DNA from 3 places in the Rhizobium sp. NPDC090279 genome. Region 1 is predicted to be linked to each of the others. Evidence: predicted binding sites of a transcription regulator. Region 1 holds the regulator's gene; each other region holds the start of a gene.

Region 1 (3,275 bases):
CACTATTGATGTTTTGCACCGCGATGTCAACAAAACTGCCGTTTTGGCAGGTGCGAGAAAGCGCTTGCGGGCAAAAGGGATAGGTTCGGCGGCGGCTATTGCAGAAATGCCACGCCGGGACAGCAAGTTGGGGAAAACCTCGAAATCGATTCCTCAAGATTCCCGCGACTCTTGTCACGGAGTCAGCCTCACACTAGGTTAAAAAGCAATTGCTAGACTGCATGCGGCGGAACTAGTCACCACAATTTTAGAGCGTTTCGCGCCTCGACCCCATACGAGGCAATGGTGAGGGATTCTGCCATCGGAAACGCGACAGCGGAGACAGGGCATGAATTGGACAGACGAACGCGTCGAGAAGCTGAAAAAGCTATGGTCCGAAGGGTTGAGCGCCAGCCAGATCGCTGCGCAGCTTGGTGGCGTGAGCCGTAACGCCGTCATCGGCAAGGTGCATCGCCTGAACCTTCCCGGCCGAGCGAAGGCGGGCGGCACGGCAACCGCAGCACGCACGCCGAAGCGCAGCGCCGCAGCTCCCCGCGCAGCGAGCTATGGAACGCGTGTTGCAACCCGCACCGTGGTCACCCGCCAGCAGGGCGCAACCATGCTGAGGGAAGAAGTCGAGATCGATGCCGTCAACGAGATCCAGTATCGCCCGGCCACCAATGTCGTCGTCCCGATCTCCCGGCGCCTCGGCCTGACGGAACTGACCGAGCGCACCTGCAAGTGGCCGGTCGGCGATCCCTTGAAGGACGATTTCCACTTCTGCGGCAACGAGAGCCCAGATGCATCGCCCTATTGCGGCTACCATCAGCGCCTGGCCTATCAGCCGGTGCATGAGCGGCGTCGGCCGGCGCAACCGCGCGGCTGAGATGCCCCATAATTGAGGTAAAGAAACGGGCCCTTTGGGGCCCGTTTTCTGTTTCCGCCGCTATGTTGAGTGCCTGATCGGGTATTCCCGCTCAGGCCTCCATGGAGTAGCCCGCGCCGCGAACGGTGCGGATGACATCCTGCATATTGGAGAAGTTGAGCGCCTTGCGCAGGCGGCCGACATGGACGTCGACAGTACGTTCGTCGACATAGATATCGTGTCCCCAAACGCCGTCGAGCAGCTGCGAACGCGAGAAGACACGGCCCGGCGAGGACATCAGGAATTCCAGCAGGCGGAATTCCGTCGGCCCCAACCGCACTTCGCGGCTCTTGCGGTGAACGCGATGGGTCTCGCGGTCGAGCTCGATATCGCCACAACGAAGCACCGTGGAGAGAACCTCCGGACGGGCGCGCCGCAGCATCGCCTTGACGCGAGCCATCAGCTCCGGCGTCGAGAACGGCTTGACGACGTAGTCGTCCGCGCCGGTGGAAAGACCACGCACGCGCTCGCTCTCCTCGCCGCGGGCCGTCAGCATGATGATCGGCAGCCGCTCCGTCTCCGGCCGCATACGCAGCCGGCGGCAGAGCTCGATGCCGGATACACCGGGGAGCATCCAGTCGAGGATCAGAAGGTCGGGGATGCGCTCCTGGAGACGCAGCTCGGCCTCATCGCCTCTGAGGATCGTATCGACCTCGAAGCCTTCGGCCTCGAGATTGTAGCGCAGCAGAACGCTGAGCGCTTCCTCGTCTTCTACAACAGCAACTCTCGGAACCATGCGCCTATGGTCTCCTTTCTTCGCTTCCAGATTATTCCGTCACTGCGCCGACGGTGTTGGCGGTATCGTCTTTCGGGCGCTCGCCTTCCGGCTGGGCACCGGTCGCCATGTAATAGATCGTCTCGGCGATGTTGGTGGCATGGTCGCCGATGCGCTCGATGTTCTTGGCGCAGAAGAGAAGATGCGTGCAGGTGGTGATGTTGCGCGGATCTTCCATCATGTAGGTCAGCATCTCGCGGAACAGCGAGGTGTACATCGCGTCGATTTCCTCGTCGCGTTCGCGGATCGACACGGCCTTGTCCGGCGAGCGGGTGGCGTAGACGTCGAGGACTTCTTTGAGCTGGCTCAGCGCCAGTTCGGACAGGTGTTCGATGCCGCGGGCGAGACGACGGGGAACACCGGTGCCCTGCACGGCGATGACGCGCTTGGCGGTGTTCTTGCCGAGATCGCCGACGCGCTCCAGATCGGAGGCGATGCGGATCGAGCCCATGATCTCGCGCAGGTCGGCCGCCATCGGCTGACGACGAGCGATGGTGACGATCGCCTTGTCGCCGACTTCGCGCTCGGCATGGTCGAGAACGACGTCGTCGGAGATGACCTTCTGGGCGAGGCCGGTATCGCTGTTGACCAGCGCGCGGACGCTGTCGCTGACCATCTGCTCGGCCAGACCGCCCATTTCAGCAATGCGGCGCGTCAGGAACTTCAGGTCTTCGTCATAGGCAGAGAGAATGTGAGTGGAGACCATTTTTCTATCCTCAAGGTAAACTGTGTGAAAGGAGCCGCGCGCCTGACATCATCAACCAAAACGGCCCATGATGTAATCCTGCGTGCGGAAATCGTCGGGATTGGTGAACATCTTATCGGTGTCGTTCTCCTCAACCAGATGGCCGAGATGGAACATTGCGGTGCGTTGCGAGACGCGGGCTGCCTGCTGCATGGAATGCGTCACGATGACGATCGTGAAATTTTCCCGCAGCTCATGGATAAGGTCTTCGACCTTGGCGGTTGCGATCGGATCGAGCGCCGAACAGGGCTCGTCCATCAGGATGACCTCGGGGCTGACGGCAACGGCGCGGGCGATGCACAGGCGCTGCTGCTGACCACCCGACAGGCTCGTGCCGGCATCGTGGAGGCGATCCCGGACTTCGCCCCAAAGGCCTGCCTTCTGCAGGCTGGTCTCGACGATATGATCGAGATCGGCCTTGGAGCGATGCAGGCCATGGATACGAGGCCCGTAGGCGACATTCTCGTAGATCGACTTCGGAAACGGATTGGGCTTCTGGAAGACCATGCCCACCCGAGCGCGCAATTCCACGACATCGATGCTGTTGTCGTAGACATCCCGATCGTCGAGCGTGATCTTGCCGGTAACCCGGCACGTCTCGATCGTATCGTTCATGCGGTTGAGGCAACGCAGGAAGGTAGACTTGCCGCAGCCGGACGGGCCGATGAGCGCCGTGACCGTGTTGGCGCGGATCTTCAGATTGACGTCGAAGAGCGCGCGCTTGTCGCCGTAAAAGACCGAAACGTCCTGGCCGATCATCTTGTAGGGGATCGTCATCATCTTCTTGGTCAATGCTCTTTCGCTTGCGGCTTCCGTCATCATGTTCATTTGATGGCCCTCCCCTACCAGCG
Region 2 (3,275 bases), on a different contig from region 1:
GATCAGGATGTGGCGAGCCACTTCCCATGTGGTCATGCCCATGCCGTAGGCGGATTCACGCAGCATCGGCGGTACGGTGGTAAACACGTCGCGAGAGATGGCGGTGATGAACGGCAGGATCATGACGGCCAGCACGAGGCTTGCCGTCAACAGGCCGACGCCGGGCGCCGGCGGCTGGAAGAGCAAGCCGATAACCGGCACCTGGCCGATCGTCATCATAAGGAATGGCAGGATGTAGTTCTGCATCAGCGGCACGAGAATGAACAGACCGACGATGCCGTAGATAATCGAGGGAACACCGGCCAGAAGCTCGATGGCCGTGCTGATCGGACGTCGCAGGCTGCCGGGGCAAAGTTCCGTGAGGAAGATGGCGATGCCGATGCCGAGGGGAACGGCAATCAGCATGGCGATGAGCGAACTTACCAGCGTACCGACCACGGCAGGCACGGCACCATAGATATCGGCGGGAGCACTCCACTTCGTGCCCCAGAGGAACGAAAACCCGAAGGCCTGGAATGTTGGCAGGGCATCGATGATGAGAACCACAATGATTGCCAGCAGCAGAAGCACGACGAGGGAAGCCGAGCCAAGCGTCATAAGATAGAAAATCCGATCCTGTATTCGGAATTTTCTGGTGCTGGCGCTGGTATCCAGTGCCTGGAAGCCAGCCGTCTGAGTCGCGTCAGCCATCGATTTCCCCTTGTCCTGTCACGAAAGGCGGACAGGGTTTTACCCTGTCCGCCGCAACTTTTCAGCCGAAATTACTTCGTGCCGAAGTCCTTCTTCCAGGATTCTTCGACAACCTTAGCAACAGTTTCCGGAACCGGAAGATAGGACAGCTCGGTCGCGTCCTTCTGACCCTTTTCATAGGACCACTTGAAGAACTTCAGCGCTGCTTCGTTCTGAGCAGGGTCGGCCGGCTTCTTGTAGAGCAGAACCCAGGTCGAAGCTGCAATCGGCCAGCTCTTTTCGCCCGGCTGATTGGTGATGATCAGGTTGAAGTTCTTGGCATGAGCCCAATCGGCGTTGGAAGCGGCAGCCTTGAACGTATCGAGGCTCGGCTCGATAACCTTGCCGGCGGCATTCTTCATCTTCGCGAAACCGATGTGGTTGGCGACGACGTAGGAATATTCAACGTAGGAGATCGAACCAGCCGTCTGATTGACGGTGGTGGAAACGCCTTCGGAACCCTTGGCGCCGAAGCCGACCGGCCATTCAACTGCCGTGTTCGAACCAACCTTTTCCTTCCACTCCGGCGAAACCTTCGACAGGTAGTCGGTGAAGTTGAAGGTCGTGCCCGAGCTGTCGGCGCGGTAAACGACGGAGATCGTCGTGGACGGCAGCTTCACGTTCGGGTTCAGAGCCTTGATGGCTGCATCGTCCCACTTGGTGATCTTGCCGAGGAAGATGTCGGACAGCGTCTTGCCGTCGACAACGAGTTCACCCGGCTTTACGCCTTCAACGTTATAGGAAACGACGATGCCGCCGGAGATCATCGGGAACTGGGCAATGCCGTTCTTCTCGAGGTCAGCGTCGCTCATCGGCTTGTCCGAAGCGCCGAATACGATGGTCTTGTCGAGGAGCTGCTTGATGCCGGCGCCCGAACCGACCGACTGGTAATTGACGACATTGTTCGTCGCAGCCTTGTAGCCTTCGGCCCACTTGGACAGAACCGGTGCGATGAAGCTCGAACCGGCGCCCGTGATGTCGGCAGCGGAGGCCGAAACGGACATAGCCGCAATGAAGCCTGCAGTCAGGCAAAGCGAACGAAATTTCTGATTCAACATGATTGAACTCACTTCCCAGAGTGATGAAAGGATGGCGAGCAGAAACTGAGCACGGAGTATCCTATCGTTAGGAACCCCACCTCAATCTCCTGGCGACATGATGGCTCTAATGCCGCATTGTTTCAGTTTGATGACAGTTTAATGAAGCGGCAGTGACACAACCTGTGGCAATCATCGCGACCATCGCAGAACCGCATCGAATGGCCTGCATCCCACTACAGAGGGAAGCGAACTTCATGTTTTGATTCAAGAAGATCGTCAGAGACGGATCACATAGTCCTTGCGAGTCGTTTCAACGACTTCCCAGGTCCCCTTGAAGCCGGGCTTCAAGATCAGGCGGTCACCCGCGCGCAGATGAAACGTCTCGCCGTCATCGGCAGTGACGATGGAATAGCCCGAGAGAATGTTGAAATATTCCCACTCGTCATAGGCGATCTTCCATTTTCCCGGCGTCGCCTCCCATAGGCCGGCATAAAGGCCGCCGCCAGCCTCATCGAGGTTCCAGCTGCGAAAGATCGGGGCACCGGAAACGAGCCGATCTGCCGCAGGCTCGCCCGTCTCCGGTTCGACGCCGTCGATATCCAGTTGCAGGTAGGTCGTCACGCCAGTCTCCCGTTGATCGTGTCTCGACGGCACAATGCCAAGACAGAAGGTCCGCGAGCGCCTTGAAGCGATCGCGGACCGACAGAAACACGAAACGACGGACCATCAAAGATGGCCGGCGCGCTTTTTCAGCCTTTCGTGAGCGCCATCCTCAAACTTTTGCCAGCGCCTGCTCGAGGTCGGCGATGATATCCCTGACGTCCTCGATGCCGATCGACAGGCGCACCACATCCGGGCCGGCGCCGGCTGAGACCTTCTGCTCGTCCGTCAGCTGCTTGTGTGTCGTCGAGGCTGGATGGATGACGAGCGAGCGCGTATCGCCGATATTGGCAAGGTGCGAGAACAGCTCCAGACCTTCGACCAGTCCCTTGCCGGCTTCATAACCGCCCTTCAAGCCGAAGGTGAAGACGGAGCCCGCCCCCTTCGGCGAATAGCGCTGCTGCAGGGCATGGTTCGGATCGTCCTCCAGGCCGGCATAGTTGACCCAGGCGATTTTCTCCTGTGCCTCCAGCCAGCGCGCGACGGCGAGCGCATTGTCGGAGTGGCGTTGCATGCGCAGCGGCAGCGTTTCGATACCGGTCAAAATGAGGAAAGCGTTGAACGGCGCGATCGCCGGACCGAGATCGCGCAGGCCGAGGACGCGGCAGGCGATGGCGAAGGCGAAATTACCGAAGGTCGCGTGCAGCACGATGCCGTTATATTCCGGTCGCGGCGAAGACAGCATCGGGTAATTGCCCGAGGCGGACCAATCGAAGGTGCCGCCATCGACGATGATGCCGCCCATGGAATTGCCGTGGCCGCCAAGGAATTTCGTCAGCGAGTGGACGACGATGTCGGCGCCGTGTTCCAGCGGCCGGATCAGATAGGGGCTTGCCAGGGTATTGT
Region 3 (3,275 bases), on a different contig from region 1:
CAGGATTAACCGTATGAGCGTGGCCGCCGCGACGACGACCTTCTGGGTCTACGCCGCGCTGGTGGGTCTGTCGCTGTCGTCGATCTTCATCATCTACACTGGCCAGAGCGTCGTGCAGACCTTCTTCGTGACCGCCGCCTCCTTCGGCGCGCTGTCGCTCTACGGCTACACGACCAAGCGTGATCTCTCCGCGATGGGCTCGTTCCTGATGATGGGTCTCTTCGGCCTGATCATCGCGTCGCTCGTCAACATCTTCCTGGCTTCGTCCGCGCTGCAGTTCGCGATCTCGGTGATCGGCGTGCTGATCTTCGCAGGCCTCACCGCCTACGACACGCAGCGGATCAAGGAAATGTACTACGCCGCCGACGATGCCACCATGGCAGGCCGCAAGGCGATCATGGGCGCCCTGTCGCTCTACCTCGACTTCATCAACCTGTTCATGTTCCTGCTGCAATTCATGGGCAACCGCCGTTAATCGCGCAGCATGAATAAGAAATGGAAAGGCGGCTTCGGCCGCCTTTTTTATTTGCCTGGCTGCCGGGCCTGCGATTTGATAGCGACGGTCATATCAAGCAGATCAGGCAATAGAAGCAATGTCCGCCAGCCTTCGCAGCGCAACCCCAGACGACCTCCCCCATATCACCGCCATCTACCGGGATTCCGTCTTGAACGGTACGGCGAGCTATGAACTCACCCCTCCGACCGAAGAGGAAATGGCGGCGCGTTTCCAGGCGATCCTCGACAAGGGTTATCCCTATATCGTCGCAGAGGGCCGAGGTGGCGAGTTCCTGGGCTATGCCTATGCCTCGGCATTTCGCACGCGCCCGGCCTATCGCTGGATGGTGGAGGATTCGATCTATCTGGCGCCGGAAGCACGCGGCCGCGGCGTCGGCAGGCTGCTGCTCGATGCCCTCGTCGAAAGCTGTCAGACGCTCGGCTTCCGCCAGATGATCGCCGTCATCGGCGGCGCCCATCCGGCCTCCGTCGCCGTGCATCGCGCCGCGGGGTTCACCGAAGTCGGGCTCTTGAAGGGCACCGGCTACAAGCATGGCCGCTGGCTGGATACCATGCTGATGCAGAAGGCGCTCGGCGAGGGAAGCGGCACAGATCCAGATCCGTCGGTCTATCCTGGGATTTTGTTTGGAGGTTAAAGCGGGTCTCGTATATGCCGCACCTCTGATACCCCCCTCTGTCACTGTCGTGACATCTCCCCCACAAGGGGGGAGATTGTAGGGAGTTTGACGCTCGTTCCTTCCAAATTAACAAACTGCAGATTCGACATTCGCTTGGGGCAAGAACGTGCGGCGAGTTACCAATCTCCCCCCTTGTGGGGGAGATGTCACGAAGTGACAGAGGGGGGTGCACCCTCCGCAAACATGCAATTAACGAAGAAAAACTACTTCTCCACCAGCTTCAGCTGCTTGTCGAACACCTTCAGCACCTGCTGCAGCTCGTGGCCGCGCTTCAGGATCATGCCGTTGGTGTTGACCACCGAGAAGGCGCCCTGCTTGGCGGCCAGCTTTGGATCCTTTTCTATGCGGAAGAGCGGCATCTCGCCGGAGCGCTTGAAGACGGAGAAAACCGCCTTGTCCTTCAAGTGGTCGATGGCGTAATCGCGCCATTCGCCCTCGCCAACCATGCGCCCATAGATCCAGAGAATCGCATCGAGTTCCCGGCGATGGAAGGTCACCGGCAGCGGGTCCTTGCTCTGTTTGTATTCCCTGAGATCGACGACGACGGAGGAATTCGTATCGGCGGAGCGGTTTTCGCCGTGTCGCAAATCCGGCTGATCAGTCATCAATCCCCCAGGGGCTATCTCATGACAGGAGAATGACAGTTTGCCTCAGCCGCACCAAATTGCAAGACGGCAGACGGCTCACAATTTCTTTCCCACGCCTGAAAGCACCTCGTCAGTGCCGCATTTCAGCCAAAACGACGCCCAATTTGCAGGAAGTATAGAGGGCCGTTTGACGCCGCCGCGTCAAACGGCCCGGCCGGGGCGCATCGATTAAACCCCAGCCCCGAATGCGTCCTCGCCGGGCACCTCTCCTTTTTGGTTTATGCCAAAATAGGGACCTTTTCGGCGCAGGCCGGAACGGGAAATCTTTTCGGGCGAACCGAAAAAGAAAAGCACGCCGGCAAAGCTGGAAGAAGCCGTTCAGCCGTCCGAGCCGACCACCAGAACAGTTGCTCCGAGAATGGCGGCCGGATCACCCGAAGGCGTCGACGATTGCAGCAGGACGGCAAGGCCTCTCCGACCGGCTTTATCCAGGACGTTGGAAGGCAGCACGAGACTCATGGCCTTTCCGTCCCACATGCCCACCGTCTCGACATCCGAGACCGCATGCATATAGGCGATCTGCTGCCCGGTGTTTTCGCCACCCTTTGGCGCTACCATCTGTTCCTTGTCGAAATAGACGATGACCACATTGGCCTTGCCCGCGCCGGCGCCGATCTTGATCTCGAGCTCGTCGCCCTTTGTCGATGCAATCACCGGAACCGTCAGGCCCTCGCCGCGGTGCTGGAAATCGTCCAGCTTGACATTGATGGCATCGAGGTCGGCACCGTTCATATGGTCTCTGCCGTTGACGATCGCCTGCGGCGTATAGACCCCGCTGCGCCCCATCGTGCGGGCATAGGCATATTGGCGCGCCGTATTGTCCTTGGACGCCATAGTGTCGTTCCAGCCGAGATAATTCCAGTAATCGACGTGATAGGCGAGCGCGACGACATTGCCCTGGCGAATCAGCTTGCGGAACGCCGCATCGGCCGGAGGACAGGAGGCGCAGCCCTGCGAGGTAAAGAGCTCGACGACACCTTTGATCTTCGCCGCTTCCTGCGCATGCAGCGAACTTGCCAGCGCGATGCCTGCCAGAAGTGGAACCAAAAATCGAAGGCGCATTCTATCTTACCTCTGAATCCAATCTCGAGCGCCGTTTGCCCGCTAGGGCTCCGAAACACTCGCGCTTCTTGGGGCGACCAAGCCACATCAAGCCGGAAAAATCTGAAACAAGAGATAATAGTTTAGCGCGATGACGCAAAGTCACGATGGGGTGAGGCCAATGCCACACGGCAGCAGCGCCGAACACAACACCGTGAAAAACAAGACGCCGCCGGAAGAGTTTCCCGGCGGCGTACAGGATTAATTTGAATGTCTATCAGGCAGCGAGATCGCGCAGAACGGTCTGCAGGATGCCGCCATTGTTGACGTAGACGACCTCATCCAACGTATCGATACGGCAGATGATCGGGATATCGCGAACCGTGCCGTCGCC

The links. The regulator PhoB, encoded in region 1, activates phosphate uptake and scavenging genes when phosphate is short. The targets are predictions, from matches to a motif close to TGTCATNNANCTGTCAT.
Region 2: a site for PhoB is predicted at 1,907-1,923, ahead of pstS (phosphate ABC transporter substrate-binding protein PstS). Genes of this name have one in related genera too.
Region 3: a site for PhoB is predicted at 1,820-1,836, ahead of ACIQWP_RS18855 (DUF2794 domain-containing protein). Genes of this name have one in related genera too.

The regions. Positions count from the first base shown of each region.
Region 1 covers NZ_JBIVYI010000003.1:424,745-428,019, reverse strand. Annotated here, with positions in the region: gene ACIQWP_RS10095 (GcrA family cell cycle regulator) at 329-865, shown strand; gene phoB (phosphate regulon transcriptional regulator PhoB) at 957-1,640, opposite strand; gene phoU (phosphate signaling complex protein PhoU) at 1,672-2,385, opposite strand; gene pstB (phosphate ABC transporter ATP-binding protein PstB) at 2,437-3,252, opposite strand; gene pstA (phosphate ABC transporter permease PstA) at 3,267-3,275, opposite strand, start outside.
Region 2 covers NZ_JBIVYI010000005.1:372,604-375,878, reverse strand. Annotated here, with positions in the region: gene pstC (phosphate ABC transporter permease subunit PstC) at 1-690, opposite strand, end outside; gene pstS (phosphate ABC transporter substrate-binding protein PstS) at 762-1,733, opposite strand; gene ACIQWP_RS15075 (cupin domain-containing protein) at 2,046-2,390, opposite strand; gene ACIQWP_RS15070 (O-acetylhomoserine aminocarboxypropyltransferase) at 2,542-3,275, opposite strand, start outside.
Region 3 covers NZ_JBIVYI010000007.1:155,843-159,117, forward strand. Annotated here, with positions in the region: gene ACIQWP_RS18845 (Bax inhibitor-1/YccA family protein) at 1-475, shown strand, start outside; gene ACIQWP_RS18850 (GNAT family N-acetyltransferase) at 594-1,151, shown strand; gene ACIQWP_RS18855 (DUF2794 domain-containing protein) at 1,397-1,798, opposite strand; gene ACIQWP_RS18860 (DUF1223 domain-containing protein) at 2,159-2,902, opposite strand; gene acnA (aconitate hydratase AcnA) at 3,159-3,275, opposite strand, start outside.